Regions from separate parts of the Haliea sp. E17 genome, predicted to be linked through region 2. Evidence: predicted binding sites of a transcription regulator. Region 2 holds the regulator's gene; each other region holds the start of a gene.
The links. The regulator PhoB, encoded in region 2, activates phosphate uptake and scavenging genes when phosphate is short. The targets are predictions, from matches to a motif close to TGTCATAAANNTGTAACA.
Positions count from the first base shown of each region.

Region 1: ACNKU3_RS19490 (alkaline phosphatase PhoX) is a predicted target of PhoB. The motif match lies at 3,079-3,096, and genes of this name have one in related genera.
Region 3: ACNKU3_RS02515 (esterase-like activity of phytase family protein) is a predicted target of PhoB. The motif match lies at 4,281-4,298, and genes of this name have one in related genera.

Region 1 is NZ_JBLWFK010000009.1:2,187-9,126, reverse strand. Features, by position in the region: gene pnp (polyribonucleotide nucleotidyltransferase) at 1-1,433, shown strand, start outside; gene ACNKU3_RS19495 (FAD-binding oxidoreductase) at 1,576-3,045, shown strand; gene ACNKU3_RS19490 (alkaline phosphatase PhoX) at 3,254-4,792, shown strand; gene ACNKU3_RS19485 (hypothetical protein) at 4,900-6,597, shown strand; partial or broken gene ACNKU3_RS19480 (SEC-C metal-binding domain-containing protein) at 6,672-6,737, shown strand; gene ACNKU3_RS19475 (tetratricopeptide repeat protein) at 6,738-6,940, shown strand, end outside.
Region 2 is NZ_JBLWFK010000002.1:807,312-814,251, forward strand. Features, by position in the region: gene phoU (phosphate signaling complex protein PhoU) at 1-314, opposite strand, end outside; gene phoR (phosphate regulon sensor histidine kinase PhoR) at 329-1,597, opposite strand; gene phoB (phosphate regulon transcriptional regulator PhoB) at 1,619-2,320, opposite strand; gene ACNKU3_RS06765 (2-oxoacid:ferredoxin oxidoreductase subunit beta) at 2,526-3,578, opposite strand; gene ACNKU3_RS06770 (2-oxoacid:acceptor oxidoreductase subunit alpha) at 3,583-5,448, opposite strand; gene ACNKU3_RS06775 (FAD-dependent oxidoreductase) at 5,445-6,940, opposite strand, start outside.
Region 3 is NZ_JBLWFK010000001.1:571,354-578,293, reverse strand. Features, by position in the region: gene ACNKU3_RS02540 (esterase/lipase family protein) at 1-936, opposite strand, end outside; gene ACNKU3_RS02535 (hypothetical protein) at 1,290-1,610, shown strand; gene ACNKU3_RS02530 (YchJ family protein) at 1,623-2,024, opposite strand; gene ACNKU3_RS02525 (YebC/PmpR family DNA-binding transcriptional regulator) at 2,014-2,730, opposite strand; gene ACNKU3_RS02520 (trypsin-like serine peptidase) at 2,997-4,142, shown strand; gene ACNKU3_RS02515 (esterase-like activity of phytase family protein) at 4,389-6,647, shown strand; gene ACNKU3_RS02510 (ammonium transporter) at 6,711-6,940, opposite strand, start outside.

The DNA of each region.
Region 1 (6,940 bases), on a different contig from region 2:
AATGGCAGGCGGAAGCAGTCAACGAAGAGCTGCTGGCTGCCGTGGAAGCCCAGGTCAAAGCCGATCTCGGTGAAGCCTATCGCATTACCGAGAAGGCCTCCCGCTACGCGCGCGTTGACGAAATTCGCTCTGCGGCCGTGGCCGCACTGGTGGTCGAGGGTGGCCCCAGCGAAGATGACGTCAAAGGCATCTTCAAGAAGGTCGAGAAAAACCTCGTGCGCAAGCGCATCCTGGCCGGTGAGCCGCGTATCGACGGCCGCGACAACCGCACCGTCCGCGCCATCGCCTGTGAAGTCGACCTGCTGGCCAAAGCCCACGGTTCCGCGCTGTTTACCCGCGGCGAAACCCAGGCCATCGGTGCCGTAACGCTGGGTTCCACCCGCGATGCGCAGATCATCGATGCGCTGGAAGGCGAGCGCCGCGATCCCTTCATGCTGCACTACAACTTCCCCCCCTACTCGGTGGGCGAAGCTGGCCGTGTCGGCTTCACCAGCCGTCGCGAAATCGGCCACGGCCGCCTGGCCCGCCGCGGCCTGGCCGCGGTACTGCCCGGTGAGGAAGAGTTTCCCTATACCGTGCGCGTGGTGTCCGAGATCACCGAATCCAACGGTTCCAGCTCCATGGCTTCCGTCTGTGTCGGCTCGCTGGCACTGATGGCCGCGGGCGTACCGCTGAAGGCGCCGGTTGCCGGTATCGCCATGGGCCTGGTCAAGGACGGCAACCAGTTTGCGGTCCTCACCGATATCCTCGGTGACGAAGACCACCTCGGCGACATGGACTTCAAGGTCGCCGGTACCGCCGAGGGCGTCACCGCCCTGCAGATGGACATCAAGATCGAGGGCATCACCGCCCAGATCATGGAGACCGCACTGGAGCAGGCCCAGCAGGCCCGCCTGCACATTCTCGGCCAGATGAACCAGGTGCTCGCGCAGCCGCGTGAAGTGACCTCCGAGAATGCGCCTTCCATGGTGACCATCAAGATCGATTCCGACAAGATCCGCGACATCATCGGTAAAGGTGGCGCGACCATTCGCTCCATCACCGAGGAATCCGGCGCGACTGTCGATATCGACGACGACGGCACCGTGCGTATCTTCGGCCAGGATTCCGCCGCCCGCGACAAGGCGCTGGAACTGATCCAGGAGATCACCGCGGAAGCCGAAATCGGCGCGGTTTACACCGGCAAGGTTGCCCGTATCGTCGACTTCGGCGCGTTCGTCACCATCCTGCCCGGCAAGGACGGCCTGGTGCACATCTCCCAGATCGCCAACGAGCGAGTGGAAAATGTGTCCGACCACCTGACCGAAGGCCAGGAAGTGCGGGTGAAAGTGCTGGATGTAGACCAGCGCGGCCGCATCAAGCTCTCCATCAAGGAGCTGCTGGAAGACGAAGGTGAGGGCGAAGCCGCCGAGGCCGAGCACACCGCCGACTGATCCGGCAATCGCCATCCCGAGGGGGTGTACCTGTGGTACACCCCCTTTTTTTTGCCTGCTCACTGCCCGCCCGGGCAGACTGGCGAGTAGCTGCCCAGCGTCTATCCTGCTAAGAGGCTATGACCACAGGGAGGGGGATAGCATGCAACGACGCAAGTTTTGCCAGGCCGCGCTCGGCGCCGGCCTGTTGGTAACACCGACGCTGGCCTGGGTCAGTGCGGCCAGGGCACAAACCGCGATTGCCGCAGTCACCCTGGACGGCGCGCCGACCCAGCTCGAGGCCGCCGCCGTGCGCGACCTGGCAGCCGCCCTGCAGGGCGAGCTGCTGATGGCGGGGGACGCGGATTACGATGTGGCGCGCAAGCTGTGGAACGGGATGCACGACAAGCATCCGGCGTTGATCGCGCGGGTGGCTGACAGCGCGGATATCAGCAAGGCTATCACCTTCGCCCGCGAGCGCAGCCTGCTGCTGGCGATCAAGGGCGGCGGGCACAGCTGGCCCGGCAAGTCGGTCTGCGAGGGCGGGCTGATGATCGACCTCGCGGAAATGCACGCCGTCACGGTGGATACCCTGGCGCGCCGGGCGAGTGTCCAGGGTGGCGCCCTGCTCGGCCAGCTGGATTCCGCGACCCTGGCCAAAGGGCTGGTCACCACGGCGGGGGTGGTGTCGCACACCGGGGTGGGTGGTTTCACCCTGGGAGGGGGCTTTGGGCGGCTCAACCGCAAATACGGCCTGGCTGTCGACAACCTGGTTGCCGCAGAGGTCGTGACTGCCGATGGCGTAGTGCGCCAGGTAAGTGCGGAGGAAGAGCCCGACCTGTTCTGGGCCCTGCGCGGTGGCGGCGGCAATTTCGGGGTGGTCAGCCGCTTCGACTACCAGCTGTATCCCTTCGACCGCAATGTCCTTTCCGGGGCGATCACCTGGCCCATCGAACAGGCCCGGGAAGTCCTGGCATTCTATCGCGACTGGTACCTCGGCCTGTCCGATGACTGCTATGTCGGGCCGACCATGGCGACGACTCCGGACGGTACCTCCTTTATCCTGATGGAGGTGGTCTACGCCGGCGACCCCGCGGCGGGGGAGAAAGAACTGGCTCCCCTGCGCCAGTTTGGCAAACCCATGGAGGATGGCATCAAGGTACAGGACTACCAGGTCATGCAGACCTGGGAGGACGCCACCTTTCACCACGGCATTCGCTCCTATGCCAAGAACGGCATGGTGAAAGCCATTGGCCCGGAACTGGTCGACGCGATGCTGGAAAGCTTCGTGCCGGATCCGCGGCTGGCTTTCTTCACCCACACTGCGGGAGGCGCGGTGAAACGGGTTGGCGAGCTGGACACAGCTTTTCCCCACCGCAAGGCGGAGACCATGATGATTGTCGCGGGTGCGTGGACCGACCCGGCGCAGGACGCGGAGGCCATGGCCACCTGCCGCGAATGGTTCCGCCAGTTGGAACCGTTCACCGGGGGCTACTACGACAATATCGAGTTCGAAGGTGCGGCCGCCGCCGGCAACTACGGGCCCGCCTACCCCCGGCTCTCGCGGATCAAGGCGCAGTACGATCCCGGCAACCTGTTCCGCCTGAACAGCAATATCCTTCCCCAGGCCTGAACGCATCCCGCGCCGGCAGCTGCTGGCGCGGGATGTCACAAAGCTGTCACTCAATCGCCATCTGATCGTTGCAGGACTGTAACAGGCCCTCAGTAACGTTTACGCCGCACGACGCTTGTTTCACTGCCGGGCCGAAGCGTCACTTTCCCAGGTCCGCGCAAAGCTAATTGCAGTACACACACGTCACCTGATCCAGGAGAGAACACTGATGTCCAAATTTACAAAGGGTATGCTTGCCGCGGGCGTACTGCTCGCCAATGCCCAGATGGTTTCCGCAGACAATGCCCGCCAGCAGGGCGATATCTTTTTCTACCCGCTGACCCAGTCTGCAGCCGTTGCGACTGTCGAAGGTACCACCGGCAAGAAGTCACACTTCAATGAGCTGAACCACCCTTGGCAGACCCCGCCCGGCGTGTCCCAGACCAACCTCACCAGCATGAGTGAGATTGAAGCTGATATTAATCAGTCAGTGGTGCGGGTTGTGAATCAGGGTACCAGTGCAACCATGTGGGACATGATAGCGTTTGACCCGACCGGCCAGTACATCTTCATCCCCCACGAAACTCCCGTGGGTGCCGGTGTGAGCCGCTATGACACCATGACCGATACCACTGTCATGCTGTTCTCCGGTGACGGCAATGGCCTCAGCGGTGATTGGGGCGAGGAAGGCAGCCCGACTGACTTCGGCGCGTTTGACCCCTCCACATTTACCCCTAACGGCACCCTGCTGCTGGCTGAAGAGTGGGCTGGCCAGGGTCGTGTCATCGAGGTACTGAACCCGATCGCCGCCAGTGAAAATGGCGCAATCATTCGTGAATTAACTGGTATTCCCAATGTAGCCCATGAGGGTCTGCGCTTCAGCCACGATGGCGGAGCCCTGTACTTCGTCGACGAGTGGAACTCCGGTTCATTGTACAAAATCGTATTTAACGACGCGGAAGATTACTCTCAGGGCGGCACCTCCTATGTCCTGCAGGTGGATGACTTTATCGCCAATGGTGGTGATGCGGCCGCGAACTGGGACTCCGGAGTCAATGCCGATATCCGCACTGGCGCTGCTACCTGGATCGAGATTACCGGCACTGCCACTGACCCGCTGAAAAACGGCATCTCCAGTGACTGCGGTAACCCCGACACCTTCGGCGGTCGCTGTGCCGCCGACGAACTTGACGGTACCCCCTTCGGCCGTCCGGAAGACATGGAAGTGTCCTACACCCGCAGCGGTGACACAGTGGTCTACTTCGCTGCGACCTCAGAGCATTCCGTGTACAGCGTGATCGAAAACGGCGACGGCACGGCGCTGGTACAGGTCCTGGTCAGCGATGCCGAGACGCCGAAAAACCTTGGCTTCCCGGGCACTACCGCCATCCTGAACTCACCGGACAACCTGGCCCAGGACATGTACGGGAATATCTTCGTGATCGAAGACCAGCCCAACGGCGGCGACCGTGGCGGCGATATCTGGTTTGTTCGTGACACTGATCGTGACGGTGTCGCCGAATCCCTCGACCACTTCCTCAGCCATGTGGTTGACGGCGCGGAAGCGACCGGCATGATCTTCAACCCGGTCAGCCCCGACGAGTTCGTGGTGTCCATCCAGCACCCGGACAGCACCGACCTGGCCAAATACCCGGAAGGTTTTGGTGACGCCCTGTGGAAATTCGATATCTCTGAAGTCAACGAACCGAGAGAGTTCGAGCGCAAGAGTAATCGCGACCACGACAAGTCCAAGAAAAAGAGCAAGTAATTCCGGCGCTTGATTCTCAAGGCTTCATACCGCCGCGCTGAATGCGCGGCACTCCCTGGCGCCCACGCTTTTGTGCGGGCGCCTTTCACGTTTTACGGATCCCGAAAATGAGTGTGAACAAACGTATCTCCCTGCTATTTCTTTGCGGAGCCGGGCTGTTGAGCCAGGGCTATTCCCCGGTGCTCCAGGCCGAAGCGGAACAGTCCGTGCCCTACTACGAACAGAACCTTGCCTTGCTAAAGGACAATGAAGGAGTGCGTCCCGCAGCGATTCCCGTACACCCGGTAACTGCAGCTTACAATCGCGAAGCGATTATCCCGCCAATGTGCTATACCCGCACGGAAGGGCAGTACAACCCCTGTTATGTCTGCCACCAGAATCCCCAGCCGGGCCGGGAAAATACCCTCGGTGATGGCGCCCTGCAGGTCGCATACAGCTTCAGTGACCTGGGCCTCACCAATCACTGGAAAAACCTGTTCGAGGACCGCAGCGAGCGGGTGGCGAAAATCTCCGACGCGGAAATTACGGACTGGATCAACCAGGATAACTATTCCGAACTCGCCCCGCGTCTGCGCGAGGCGGAATTCAAGGGTTGGATTCCCGACCTGGAAAACCTTGCCGGCGCTGCGGCGGCGTTCGACAATCAGGGTTTTGCCCGCGACGGGAGTGACTGGATCGCGTTCAATTACAAGCCGTTCCCCAGCACATTCTGGCCCACTAACGGCTCCACGGACGACGTGATGATTCGTCTCGCTCCGGAGTATCGCAGCGACAGCGACGGCAAACCCTCACGCGATATCTATCTCGCCAATCTCGCGGTGACCGAGGCCAACCTGAAAGAGCTCGATGCCATTACGACCTTTCCCGTGGATGAGGCCAGGGTTGGCAAGGACCTCGACGGCGATGGTAAGTTGGGCGTGATTGAGCGCATCACGGTACTGGACGGCTACCTGGGCAAGGCGAGCAACTACTTTCTACAGCGTGGTACCTATCCACAGGGTACGGAATTCCTGCACACAGTGCGCTATGTGGGCGTGGACGCACAGGGTGATATCGGCCCCTCCCGGCGCATGAAGGAAGTGCGTTACCTCAAGAAGCAGGTCTCCTATCCCCTGGTTGCCCTGCGCGAATACTACCGCGAGGAAGGCTATTCCAAGGATGCCGGATACCTGCCCGGATACGCCAGGCTGGGCGACTTTGGTCTCGACAATGGTATGGGCTGGTCGGTCAGCGGTTTCATCGAGGATCGCCACGGCCGTCTGCGCGCCTATACCTTCGAGGAGAACCTTTCCTGTATGGGCTGCCATAATTCGATCGGCTCCACGATAGACAAGACCTTCGCCTTCCCGCGCAAGCCCGACGGCGCTGCCGGCTACGGCTACATCGACCTGAAGTCACTCCAGGACGTTCCCAATCGCGGGGAGACCGAAGGCGAGTACCTCACCTACCTCAGCCGCGTCGGCGGCGGCGGCGAGTTCCGCAGCAACCCGGAGATGCAGGCGAAATGGTTCGATAAGGACGGCGGCCTGAAGCGCAGTGAACTGGAAGCGGTGGCAAGCATCTACGACATTATTACGCCGTCACTGGCGCGGGCGCTGGAACTCAACAAGGCCTACCGGGTTATCGTCGAAGACCAGGATTATATCTACGGCAAGGATGCCACTGTTGTGCCCCCGCACAACGTCTACGACCTGGTGGACAACGAGACTTCGCCGACCCTGCCCTTCGACAAATTCCACGACTGGGATATTCGTCTCGACTGGCGGTCGGCACTCCCGGGCCAGAATATCGCCCAGGGCCACTGAGTTGAAATCGACGGATATGGCAGGTGTGCTATAGTCGGTCGAGTCACTTTTCAGGAAGTACTGTATTTCGAGCGATGTCCCCGGCAAGGAACGCATCCTGTCCCTGTGGCAGTGGAAAAAAATACAAACGCTGCTGCCTGTTGCGAGCTGCGCAACCGCAGCTTTCGTCGCTGCACCAGATTCGCGCGCAACTGGCTAACGCCAGGCAGTTGCTGCAACTGGGCGAACTGGAACGGGCGGAACAGGTGTTGCGCCCGCTGTTGCAGGCCAGCCAGGTACCGCTGGATGCGCTGGTCATGGCATCCAGTATCGCCCTGCAGCAAAAAGATTATGCGCGGGCCCG
Region 2 (6,940 bases):
TCGCCGATGCGTTCGATATCGGTGTTGATCTTGATCACCGTGATGACCAGGCGCAGGTCGCTCGCCGCGGGCTGGCGCCGGGCAAGAATGGTGGCGCTCTCGTCGTCGATGCGCATTTCCATCTGGTTGACCTCGTGATCGCGGTGGATGATTTCCTCCGCGATACCCGAGTCCCGGGTGATCAGTGCTTCCACCGCCGAGTTGAGTTGCTGCTCCACCTGGCCACCCATCTCCAGCAGGTGATTCTTGATCTCCTCCAGTTCCGTGTTGAACTTCTCGGAAATGTGCTGCTTGTAGTCGTCCTGTTTCAACATCAGTCTCGCCTCCTTCAGGCTCGTCCCGGAAAGACCAGGGTGAACGTGCTGCCCTTGCCCAGTGTGCTCTTGATCTCCAGCCGCCCGGCGTGCGCCGCGGCGACGTGCTTGACGATGGCCAGGCCGAGCCCGGTGCCACCGGTCGCGGAAGACCTGCTGTCATCCACGCGGTAGAAGCGCTCGGTCAGCCGCGGTATGTGCAGCGGATCAATCCCGGCGCCTTCATCGACCACCGACAGGCGATAATCATCGCCCTCCCGCGACCAGGTAGCAAGGACCGGCCGCCCCGCCCGCCCGTATTTATAGGCGTTTATCACCAGGTTCGACACCGCGCTGTAGAGTTCGCGGTAATCGCCCTGGATCCTGTCACTGCAATCGATTTGCAATTGCAGGGGGTTATCGGGATGCAGGTTGGTCATTTCATCCTGCAATTCGTAGAGCAGGCTGCCGATATCCACCTGCTCGTTTTTCTCCTCGCGCTCGGTGGTTTCGATCCGCGTCAGCCAGAGCAGGTCCTTGAGCAGGTTCTCCATACGCTCCGCCTGCCCCGCCATCTGTTCCAGCGCCCTGATATAGGGCGGCGGTAACTTGCTGGTGTCCGTCAGCAGCGTCCCGAGGTAACCGGTTATCACCGTCAGCGGCGTGCGCAGTTCGTGGGACACGTTACCGACAAAATCCCGGCGCATACGTTCGGTGTTGACCCGGTCGGAAATATCGCGAACGAACAGCAGGGTATCGCCCTCGGCAAAGCGCGTCGCCACCAGCATCAGGTGGACCTTGTGCTCGCCGCCGACCTGGAAGGTCAGGGGCTCGCGAAACTCCCCGGCGTGGATATAGGCATTGAAGTCCGGCGCCCGCACCAGGTTGGTCACCGCCTGCCCGACATCCTGGGGATAGCGCAACCCGAGTATCTTGCGCGCCGCATCGTTACACCAGCGAATTGAGTCGCCGTCCTCCAGCATCACTACGCCATCGCGCATGGCGCCAAAGGAATCCAGCAGGTAATCGACCGTCGATTGCAGCTGTTTGATCGAGGTGTTGGCGTGGCGCTCCTGGCGGTAGATATGGCCGACGATATCCGCCCAGTGACCATGCACGTCCGGCAACTTCTGGCTGGAATCCCGCAGCCAGTGTTCCACCAGCCAGGCCTGGTAGCTGGAAAACAGCAGCATCAGGACCGCCGCAACCAGCGCACCAGCCACCGCGCTGCCCAGGTACCAGCCGAGCAGCGCACCAGCCAGCAATACCAGGACAAGATGGCCCAGCGACGAAAACCACTTCATCGGGACAGCCCTTGTGCCAGGTCAGAGGCCCCGCGCGGAGAAACGATAACCGGTGCCACGCACGGTCTGGATGAGGCCGCTGTAATCGGCTTCGTCGGTTTGCAGGGCCTTGCGCAGGCGGCGGATATGCACGTCGACTGTACGCTCTTCCACATAGACATTGGCGCCCCAGACATGATCGAGCAACTGCCCCCGGGTATAGGCCCGCTCGGGGTGAGACATGAAGAACTGCAGCAGGTTGAACTCGGTGGGCCCCATGTCGACCGGATTGTCGGCGACAAATATCCGCCGGCTTTCACCGTCCAGCACCAGACCGTTTACCTCGAGTTTCCCCAGCTCCTGTCCCGGCGTGGAGCGCCGCAACAGGGCGCGAATCCGGGCGATCAGTTCGCGCGGCGCGAAGGGCTTGGTGATGTAGTCATCAGCGCCCACGTCGAGCCCCTGGATGACATTGTCCTCCGCCGTCTTCGCGGTCAACATGATGACCGGCACTTCCTTGGTGGTTTCCTCGCGCTTGAGGCGGCGCAGCAGTTCGATACCGCTGCCTCCGGGAAGCATCCAGTCCAGCAGGATGATATCCGGGCGGTCGTCCACGATACGGGTATAGGCATCCTGGATGTTGTCCGCCTCCAGGACGTTGTAATCGGCGATCTCCAGCGCCATGCGCAACATATCGCGAATGGCAAATTCATCATCGACAATCAGTACGCTACGTTCAGGCATGCCTGCAGTATTTCCTCATGGGCTTGTGGTGCAGGTATTACATGATGAAATTATGACATGCAGATTACAAAAGTGCCTCATCTGCAATATCTGGCAATTTACTGCCCGGGTAGCGGTGATTGCGCGGCTGTTATTGTGGGGTTGCGCGCAACATCACCGCCACCCGGCGGTTTGGAGTGAGAGTGTGCCGGCCGCTCCCGGGTAATCAGCGCAGGCTCGCGTTGATATTGCGCAGCACCTGGTTGCCGGGGCACAGGTCCTCTTCCGCCAGCCGGTTCAGCGGGCGGCGGGAGGTTTCCAGGGTCTCGTGCAGGTCGTGGGAACCCTTGTTCATGTAAATCAGGCCGGTGAGGATCTCGCCGGCACTGCGGTGCCGCTCCATGGTCATCAGCGCCGAGGTGCGATCGAAGGGATCGAGCTCTTCCGACAGCTTGTAGAGGTGGATGGACGAGCCGTCGTGCATGGTGACCTCATGGCTGAAGCCGGGCTGGTAATCGGTGGTGATTTCCTTGTGCATCGGCACGAAATCCACGGTACCCGTCGCTTCCATGTGATCGCGCACAAACTCGTAGCTCTTGGTGGAACCGGGGTTGTTGTTGAAGGTCACGCAGGGTGAGACCACATCGATCAGGGCGAAACCCCGATGCGAAATCGCTGCCTTGATCAGCGGCACCAGCTGGGTCTTGTCGCCGGAAAAGCTGCGGGCGACGAAAGTGGCGCCAAACTGCAGCGCCGCGGCGCACAGGTCCATGGAGGAAAAGGGATTGGCGTCGCCCTTCTTGCTCACCGAACCCTCGTCGGCGGTGGCCGAGTCCTGGCCCTTGGTCAGGCCGTAGCAACCGTTGTTCATGACGATATACACCATGTTCAGGTTGCGGCGCGCCACGTGGGCAAACTGGCCCATGCCGATCGAAGCGGTATCGCCGTCGCCGGATACCCCGAGATAGAGCAGCTCGCGGTTGGCCAGGGCCGCACCGGTCACCACCGAGGGCATGCGTCCGTGCACCGAGTTGAAACCGTGGGACTTGCCGAGGAAATAGGTCGGCGTCTTGGACGAACAGCCGATCCCGGAGAGCTTGGCGATTTTGTGCGGCTCGATCGACAGTTCGTGGACAGCCTTGACGATGGCCCCGGAAATCGAGTCATGGCCGCAGCCGGCGCAGAGCGTGGATATCGCGCCCTCGTAGTCGGCCTTGGTGTAGCCGAGGTCATTGCGCGGCAGTTCGGGATGGCGGAATTTCGGTAACTGGTAGCTCATGGTCTTATTCTCCGGCAGCCCGGGCGGCTTCCTGGGGCTCCTCCTCGATATCGGGTAACTGCATGCGGATCTGCTTGCGGATGTTGCGCGCGCTGATCGGGGTGCCGTCGAAGCACAGTACCGATTTCAGCTTGTCCGGGCCCAGTTCGAACTCGGCCATCAACAGGGTACGCAGCTGCGCGTCGCGGTTCTGCTCGATCACGAAGACCCGCTCGTGGGCATGCAGGAACTGCTCGACCTCGTCGTTGAAGGGGAAGGCGCGTACGCGCATCGCGTCGAGGTGAATGCCCTCCTCCGCCAGCGAATCCAGCGCCTCCACCGAAGCCTGCTCGCTGGTGCCGAAGTACAGCACCGCGATATCGGTTTTCTGCCGTGCGCGCAGGACTTCCGGCCGCGGCACGTGGTCCTTCATCGAGTCCCATTTGCGTATCAGGCGCAGCATGTTGTACTCATAGGCCTCGCCTTTCTCGGTGTAGACAGCGTATTCGTCGCGCGAGGTGCCGCGGGTGAAGAACGCGCCGCGGGTCGGGTGGGTGCCCGGGTAGGTGCGGTAGCAGATACCGTCGCCGTCCACGTCGAGGTAGCGGCCGAACTCGATGCCCTCTTCCAGCTGCTCGGCGGTCACCACCTTGCCGCGGTCGTACTTGCGGCTGTCGTCCCACTCCAGCGGCTCGGACATGTTGTCGTTCATGCCGAGGTCGAGGTCGGTCATCAGGATGATCGGGGTCTGCAAGCGCTCGGCCAGGTCGAAGGCCAGCGCGCCGAAGTCGAAACACTCCTTCGGCGTGGAGGGGAACAGCAGCACGTGCTTGGTATCCCCGTGGGAGGCGTAGGCGCAGGACAGGATATCGCCCTGCTGGGTACGGGTCGGCATGCCGGTGGAGGGGCCGGTGCGCTGCACGTCCACCAGCACCGTCGGGATCTCCGCGAAATAGGCCAGGCCGAGGAATTCGCTCATCAGCGAGATGCCCGGGCCGGAGGTCGCGGTGAAGGCCCGCGCGCCGTTCCAGCTGGCACCGATGACCATGCCGATGGCCGCCAGCTCGTCTTCCGCCTGGACGATAGCGTAGTTGCGCTGGCCGGTGCCGGCGTCGATGCGCAGGCGCTTGGCATATTTTTCAAAGGCGTCGACCACCGAGGTGGACGGCGTGATCGGGTACCACGCGGCGACTGTCGCGCCGCCGTAGATGGCGCCGAGGCCGAGTGCCGTATTGCCGTCGAGCAGGATCTTGTCGCCCACCGCGTCGGCGGTGCGCACGCGAATGCCCAGCGGGCAGTCGATGTTGGCCTTGACGTACTGGTGCCCGAGTTCCAGCGCGTGGATGTTCGGCAGGATCAGCTTTTCCTTGCCCTTGAACTGGTCGGCGACCAGGTCGGTCAGCACCTTGAAATCAATATCCAGCAGGGCTGCGAGGGCGCCGACGTAAATGACGTTCTTGAACAGCTGGCGCTGGCGCGGGTCCTTGTACTGCTCGTTGCAGATGGTGGTCAGCGGCAGGCCGATGATATTCACGTCGTTGCGCACCAGGCGCAGGTCCAGCGGCTTGGTGTTGTCGTAGATGAAATAGCCGCCCGGCTCCACTTCGCGGATGTCGTCGGCCATGCTCTGGGGATTGACCGACAGGGCGATATCCACGCCGCCGCGACGCCCCAGGTAGCCCTTCTCGCTCACCCGCACCTCGTACCATGTGGGCAGGCCCTGGATGTTCGAGGGGAAGATGTTTTTCGGGCTGACCGGCAGGCCCATGCGGAACAGGGCCTTGGCGAACAGGTTGTTGGCGCTGGCGGAGCCGGTGCCGTTGACGTTGGCGAACTTGATGACGAAATCGTTGACCGACTCGATTCGCTTAACGGAAGACTTCATCATCATGCGAGCACCTGCGACGCCTTGCTGACGTTATAGAGAAATTTCTGCATATCCCAGGCGGAGGTGGGACAGCGTTCGGCGCAGAGTCCGCAGTGCAGGCAGACGTTTTCGTCCTTGACCATCACCCGGGTGGTGGGCAGGTCCTCGGAGATGTAGAGGTCCTGTGCGAGGTTGCCGGCGGGCGCGCTGAGGTGCTGGCGCAGCTGCTCTTCCTCGGCGTTGTCGACAAAGCTGATACAGTCGGTGGGGCAGATATCCACGCAGGCATCGCATTCGATACAGCGGGTCTCCTCGAACACCGTCTGCACGTCGCAGTTCAGGCAGCGTTCCGCTTCCTTGTAACCGGTGTCGCGGTCGAAGCCCAGTTCCACTTCCATCTTGCGATCGCGCAGGCTCAGTTCCAGCGGCGCGTGGGGCACCGAGTAGCGCTTGTCCATCTCGATCGCGTTGTCATAGGACCATTCGTGCACACCCATCTTCTGGCTGAGCAGGTTGGTGCGCGGCGCCGGGCGCTCGGTGACCGGCTTGCCCTGGCAGAACAGGTCGATACTGACCGCCGCCTGGTGTCCCTGGGCGACCGCGGTGATGACGTTCTCGGGGCCGAAGGCGGCGTCGCCGCCGAAGAACACCTTTTCGTTGGTGGACTGGAAAGTCACCGGATCCACCACCGGCATGTCCCACTTGCCGAATTCGAGGCCGATATTGCGCTCGATCCAGGGGAAGGCATTTTCCTGGCCGATGGCCATCAGGACGTCGTCGGCCTCCATGAACACCAGCGGTTCGCCGGTGGGCACCAGGCTGCGCTTGCCGTCGGCATCATATCGGGCTTCGACCTTCTCGAATTTCATGCCCTTGAGTTCGCCATCCTCGATGACAAACTCCTTGGGTACGTGGTTGTCGTAGATCGGGATGCCTTCGGACATGGCGTCGTCCTTCTCCCAGGGCGAGGCCTTCATGTCGGCGAAGGGGCTGCGCACGACGACGCGCACGTCTTCACCGCCGAGGCGCTTGGAGGTGCGGCAGCAGTCCATCGCGGTGTTGCCGCCACCCAGCACCAGTACCTTCTTGCCGATCTTGTGGGTGTGCTCGAAGGCCACGCTGGACAGCCAGTCGATGCCGACATGCACGGCGTCGCCGGCCTCTTCCAGCCCGGGCAGTTCCAGGCCCTTGCCGCGCGGCGCGCCGGTACCGACGAATACCGCGTCGTAGCCCTTGTCGAGGACATCCTTGAGACTGGCCACCTCGATATTGAAGGTCGCGTTGATGCCCATGTCGAGGATGTAGTTCACCTCCTCGTCGAGCACTTCCACCGGCAGCCGGAAGGACGGGATCTGGCTGCGCATCATGCCGCCGCCGGCCCACTGGTTGTCGAAGATGTCGATGCTGTAGCCCAGCGGTGCGAGATCGCGGGCTACCGTCAGCGAAGCCGGGCCGGCGCCGATCAGCGCGATGCGCTTGCCGTTTTTCTCCGTGGGAATCGCCGGCATGCGGGCGG
Region 3 (6,940 bases), on a different contig from region 2:
CAGGAATTCGACCTCGGTTCGAATGCGCGTCTTCGCGTCGATGCCCACGATACACAGCCAGTCCTTCTGGGAAAGACCGGCCCCGGACAGGTCGAGGGTTTTCTGGCGTTTGAGAAAACTCCCGGCACCACGCAGAAACTGCTCAAATAGCGCTTCGGCGTTCTCCTTGCGTTCAGAGGATTTTCCCTGTCCGTACATCCGTATGTATTCGCTGATACTCTGCACCACGGACCTTTGCCAGTTGCTGGAATCGAAGAGGTCCACATTGCTTCCGGAAGCCGCAGCCGCGCCTTTATAGGACGGGACCAGGTGATAAATACTCGGGGTCACCCGAGCCGATTCACGCTCGCGGATGGGAGAGGTCTCCCCGTTGAGGTTGTCACCACCCCGCGTCACCTTGACGACGGCTTCGTGGGAGCCGAGAAAGGGAGTCCCCAGCGTGGCGACCTTGCCGACCCGGGCGGGTTTACCCGCATCTATGCAATGCGCAATATAGCCGGCCATGATGAGACCGCCCATGGAGTGGCCCACGAGGTTGACCTTGGGGTCATCTGCATAGCCGTCGCGATCATAGTGACGCAGCAGTTTTGTCCGCTCTATTACCTCCTCGACAAACGCATCGAGCAATTGCACGCAGTGTGCAAGCGGCTGCCGCCAGTCATAGGGAAACTGGTATACCGGGGTGGGTTTATCCGGCTTGAGCGTCAATTCATGTCGCAACGCGGCGACCAGTTCGTCATATATCAGCCCCACGACCCGTGTACTGGTCACACGGGCGGGTTCGCGCGCTTCGTAGAGGAGATTGTCCGGGTGCAGGCTGATCCGGTCGAAGTTCTTTTTGCTACTGCCGTTCCAGAGAAGTTCGGGATCGAGGGGGTAGCTGTCCATAAGGGTGCTGCCGGTAATACCCGGCAGGACGATCACTGGATTTATCATTGGAGCCTCCTTGCTGCATTTCCAGTTATTGTTTTATAGACCAGAAATGTTGCACGTGTGGTTTCTGAGCCGGAGAAATACGAGGAAATGCCAATCAGTCACTTGCCAACTGATACGGGCGGGGTAAATGCGGGGGACGCCTGGCACATTACCAGTGCCACTTCGGGATGGGCGAGGTGTATGTTGTGGAGCAACTCGCCCAATACAAGCGGAATCGGCCAGATCACCTATACTGGTCGTTTCAATTGCCGGGAGTGTAATCGATGCAAAAACGCAAAGGCCTTCCTGTCCTGTTGGCTGTATTTTTAAGCCTCGCTGCTAGTCAGCTCCGCGGCGCATTGCCGGAGCACTCCGTGGAAGAATTCAACCAGTGCGTGGAGGATTTTTGCCGCTGGAGCAGCAACGACAAAAACGAGGACATCTGGGTCTGCAGCAAGGAGCGACTGGGTTCCTGCTGCCAGGAGGCGGGGAGCAGCTGCGAGACCGGCTGCCCCCGGGACCCATCGGCAAGGCAATTCAACAGCTGCGCGAAACTCTGCCTTAGCGCAACGAAAAAATGTTCAGCGGGGCAGTTTATCCTTCAGGAGGTACCCCCCGCGGAGCCCAACGAACCCGCAGAGGGCAGGAGTTTCCAGATTCCCGGCGTCGAGTACGAGGCAGTGCGGCGGCCCTGAGCCCACGGTCCTCTAGCGGTGATCTCCATCCCGGTAGTACCAGCGACCGTCGATTTTCTCGAAGCGGCTCAGTTCCTGCAGGCGGTAGCCGCTACCGCCTGTCTTGAACCGGGCGACAAACTCCACGGTGCCTGACTCGTCGTTCTCTCCACCGGCATCGGTGTGCAGGATTCGCAGGCCTATCCAGCGCTGCGCCGGGTCCAGCCGGACGCGCGATGGCCGCGTTTCAGGGTGCCAGGTAGCTAGCAGGTAATCGGCCTCGCCGCGGGCGAAGGCGGTATAGCGCGAGCGCATCAGTTGCTCGGCGGTCACTGCCGGTGCATCGCCCGCAAGCCGCGGGCCACAACAGTCCGCAAAGTCCTGTCCACTGCCGCAGGGGCAGGACGCATCGTCCTGGCGCTGCTCAGGCGTCAACGTTGTGGTACACCTTCTGGACATCCTCGACATCGTTGAGCATATCCAGGAACTTCTCGAACATGGCCTCGTCGTCGCCGGAAATCGGGGCAGTCTCTTTGGGTACGAACTGGATTTCCTCGATCTCGAAATCGATATCCCCGAAGGCCTCGTTGAGTGCGCTGCGCGCCTTGGCAAATTCGGTGGGTGGGGTGAATACCGTGATGTTGCCAGCGCCGGACTCGATGTCTTCCACTTCCACATCCGCCAGCATCAGCGCTTCGAGTACCGCCTCTTCGTCGTCGCCGGCGAAGACGAAGATGGCGCAGTGGTCAAACGAGTGGCTGACGCTTCCGGGGGTACCGAGTTTGCACTTGGTCTTGGTGAAGCACTGGCGCACATCGCCAATGGTGCGGTTCGGGTTGTCGGTCAGGCAGTCGACGATAACCATGCAGCCGCCGGGGCCGAAGCCCTCGTAGCGCGCCACCGCGAAGTCCTCACCGGCGCCGCCCTTGGCCTTGTCGATGGCTTTTTCGATGACGTGCGCGGGCACCTGGTCCTTCTTGGCCCGATCGATGACGCTGCGCAATGCGAGGTTGCCCGCGGGATCGAGGCCGCCCTGCTTTGCCGTCACATAGATGACGCGCGCATGTTTGCTGTAGACCCGGGCCTTCTGGTCCGAGGTCTTGGCCATGGAGTCTTTTCGGTTCTGGTATGCTCTACCCATGATTCGTGGTCCGCAAAAGGGCGGATTTTACCCGAAAATCGACGCTTCGCCAGACCGGAATTGCAGGTGGCGAGCCGCCACCGCCAACCTGGCGAATAGCGGGACGGGCTCCCGCCGCCGGCGGGCAATTATTCGCCGGCTTGTCGCGATATTGGATATCTGCTAATAAAGACAGTAGCCGGCCAGTGCAGGAAGCACCCTTCGGCGGACTTGCGTCTACCTGTACGCAATCCATGGAGAATAATAACCGGGACGGAGACAAACATATGAGCACCCCCTACCTGAGAACCCTCATCGCCGGCGTCATTGCCGTTACCCTACCGGTCAGCGCATTTGCCCAGGCGCCACAAGCTGCTGATCGCGCCAGGGAAGTGGCAGCCGTGAAAGCCTTCTGGACCGCAAGCCGCATCGCCGCCGCCCAGCCACGGGACCTGGTCCTGGACGGGCGCGGCCTGGCCTACCTGCGCGGCAAGGGCGGCAAACTGACCCCCTACGGCCACTCCAAACCCGCCCTGCCGGAACCCCTGGCCAAAGGCGGGGGAGGGGGCGGTGGTGGCGGCAAGGGCGGTGGCAAACCCGGTGGCGGCAGCGGCGGCTCCGGTTTTGACAATGTCGTCAACGCCCAGTGGACCAATGGCGGCACGGTGCAGACCGCCGCGGGGCGCATCCTGTTCGTCATGGGCACAGACTACTACGTCTGCTCCGGCACCCTGGTCAACGATGGCGAAACCAGCAGCGACCGCAGTATTATCCTCACCGCTGCCCACTGCGTTTACGACGACGTCGCCAAAGCCTTCGCCAGGTCCGCCATCTTCATCCCGAACCAGGCCGGCACCAGCGGCGCCGGGACGGATTTCAACTGCGCCAACGACCCCGAAGGCTGCTGGGTGGCGGATTTCGGCGTGGTCAGCAAGGACTGGGATGCTGCGGTATTCCCGGCAAACATTCCTTGGGATTACGGCTTCTACGCCATGGGGACCAATACAGATCCCCTGTACTTTTCCAACGACGGTCGCGACGTCGCGATGGATAAAATCATCACCCCGATGGAGGTCTCCTTCGCCGGCGCGACCCTGAACACCTACACCCGCGCCCTGGGCTATTCCTACAGTGACGACCCCAACTTCATGTACTGCGGGGAACCGGTCACCGGCAGCAGTTACGACGGACTGCTATTGCCCAATTGCGGCATGTCCGGCGGCGCCTCGGGCGGGCCCTGGAGCCAGTCGCAGGCTGTCGATCTCGGCACAGGCCCGGTGATATCGGTCAATAGTTACGGTCCCGCCTACGGCAAAAAATACATGGGCGGGCCGCGACTGGATAACAACGACGCGCAATGCCTGTTTGAAACCGCCAAAAAGGCACCGGTGGGCAACACGACAGGCATTGTCGACTGCCTGTACAGTAAATAGCCCATAACCCACTCAAGCACTTGCCACAAACACCCGCTCCGGCGGGTGTTTTTGTTTGCGCAGGGGCACAGCACGCTGGCCGATCCAGCTATCCATAAACCCGGCGCCACCCCCCTCCGGCAAATATATTCACACTGCCTTCACAAAATCGTCACACCTCCTCCCTAGCGTGTTAGGGCATTTGCGCACAACAAAAATGGCTTTCGGCCACACAAACCCATGAAGCACTCCCCCTCTGGAGGAACAATGAAACTGTCAAATTCGAAGCTGTTTTCCCTGAAAACCCTGTCCCTGGCCACCGCGGTCTCCGCGGCTGTACTCAGCCTCGGTGCACAGGCAGCCCCGGGCGGGCTCGGCGCAGCCGTATTCAAAAAACTCAGCACACTGGATGTGATGGCCGGCAACGGTTCCGGCGTTGCCGAAATCACCGACGCATCCGCCGATGGCAAGCAGCTGGTGTATACCGATTCCCCCAACGAGGAAATCGGCTTTGTCGATATTTCCAACCCGGCCCAGCCGAAAGCCGATGGCGTGGTCGCCGTTGGCGGTGAACCGACCAGCGTGATTGTCGCGGGCAAGTACGCGCTGGTCGGCGTCAATACCTCTCCCAGCTACGTCGCGCCGAGCGGCAAGCTGGTGGTGGTCAACCGCTTCAGCCGCAAGATCGTCGCCGAGTATGAACTGGGCGGCCAGCCCGACTCGCTGGCCCTGGCCCCCAACGGCCTGCGCGCGGCAATCGTCCTGGAAAACGAGCGCGACGAAGACCTCAACGACGGTCTTCTTCCCCAACTTCCGACCGGCACCCTGCTGATCGTCGATATGCAGGGCAACCCGGGCAAATGGAAAATCCGCGAAGCGGACCTGTCGCCGGTCGCGGCCAGCGCCCCCAACGGCGATGACCTGGAGCCGGAATTCGTCGACATCAACAAGCAGAACGAGGCCGTTGTCACCTTCCAGGAAAACAATTACCTGGCGGTGATCGACATGGTGTCCGGCCAGACCATCAGCCACTTCAGCGCCGGCTCGACCACCATCAATAATGTCGATTCCGCAGAAGAAGACCTGATCAATTTCGACAGCACCCTGGTAAAACGTCGCGAACCCGACTCCGTGACCTGGATCAGCAACGATGTCTTCGCCACCGCCAACGAGGGCGATTACGAAGACGAAAACGAGATGGAGGGCGGCAGCCGCAGCTTCACCCTGTTCCACCAGAACGGTGAGGTCCAGTTCGAATCGGGCGAATCCTTCGAGCACTGGCTGGCCTCCGCCGGCCACTACAACGAAGGCCGCTCGGAGAACAAGGGCTGTGAGCCGGAAGGTATCGAGTCCGGCAAGTTCGGCAGCCGCAGCCTGCTGTTCGTCGGTTCCGAGCGCTGCAATGCCGTCGGGGTCTACGACGTCAGCAGCGGCTACCCGGAACCCCTGCAGATCCTGCCCACAGGCATCGGGCCGGAAGGCCTGAAAGCCATCGGCCCGAAAAAGCTGTTCCTGGCCTCCACGGAAACTGACGTGGCCGACGCGGGCATCCCCACCATGATCAACCTGTTCCGCGCCGGTTCCGGTGAACCGGCCTACCCGATGATCGAGTCCGTCACCGTCGGCGACGCGCCGATTCCCTGGGTGGCGCTGTCCGGTATGGTCGGCGACTCGTCAGACCCCGACACGGTTTACGCGGTCAGCGACTCATTCCTGGCGGAAGGTTTCATCTACACCATCGACGTCAGCGGCAAGCCGGCGAAGATTGTCGACCGCCTGCAGGTCACTGATGCTTCCGTCAGCCTCGACCTCGAAGGTATCGCCCAGGGCCCCGACGGCGCATTCTGGCTGGGCAGTGAAGGCAATGCCGGAAGCCGCCCCAACATGGTCCTGAAGGTGGGCACCGACGGTGTGGTCCAGCAGGAAATTCCGCTGCCAGCTCTCCTGGAGGATGAGCGCCGCAGCAACGGCATCGAGGGTATAGCGGTAACCGGCGCAGCGGGTGCCGAAGTGATCTATATCGCCATCCAGCGCGCCTGGCCGGACGAGGGTGATACCGACACGGTGAACACCAAGATCGGCCGCTACGAGGTCGCTACCGGTGAATGGACCTTCGTCCACTACCCGCTGGAAGCCGAGGGCAACGGCGGCTGGATCGGCCTTTCCGAGCTGACCCTGCTGCCCGACGGCAGCTTCGCGGTGGTCGAGCGGGACAAGGGCTGGGGCAGCAGTACCCCTCCCAATGCCGAACTGAAAGCCATCTACGGCATCGACCTGGCAACGGCGCCCTTCGCGCCCTACGTAGATGGCGCGCCCTTACCGGCCACCATCGGGAAAACCCTGCTGCGCGATGTGCTTCCCGACCTCGAAGCGGCCAGCATCTGGACTGCGGAGAAACTCGAAGGCATGGCGGTCACCAGCGACGGCCGGTTCTTCATCTCCACCGACAACGACGGCGTCGACGACGCCACCGGTGAAACCCTGTTCCTGGACCTGGGCAACTGGGAACAGGCGCTGGGCGAGTAAGCCGGAAGCAACTGCCTGACTATCGTGCCCCTCAGCAGAGGGGCACGATACCCAAAATCCCGATCAGAGGTCGTAACCGCGTTCGTCGTGCAGCACCAGGTCGAGGCCCTGGGTTTCCTGGTCAGCGTCTACCCGCAGGCCCACCACCACGTCGACAAACTTCAGGATGATGTAGCTCACCACCGCGGTGTAGATAAAGGTCGACGCCACGCCGGTGGCCTGTACCGCCAGTTGCCCGCCGATGCTGTCGATGCCCGCGGAAAAGCCGTTGCCGCTGAAGATGCCCAGTTGGG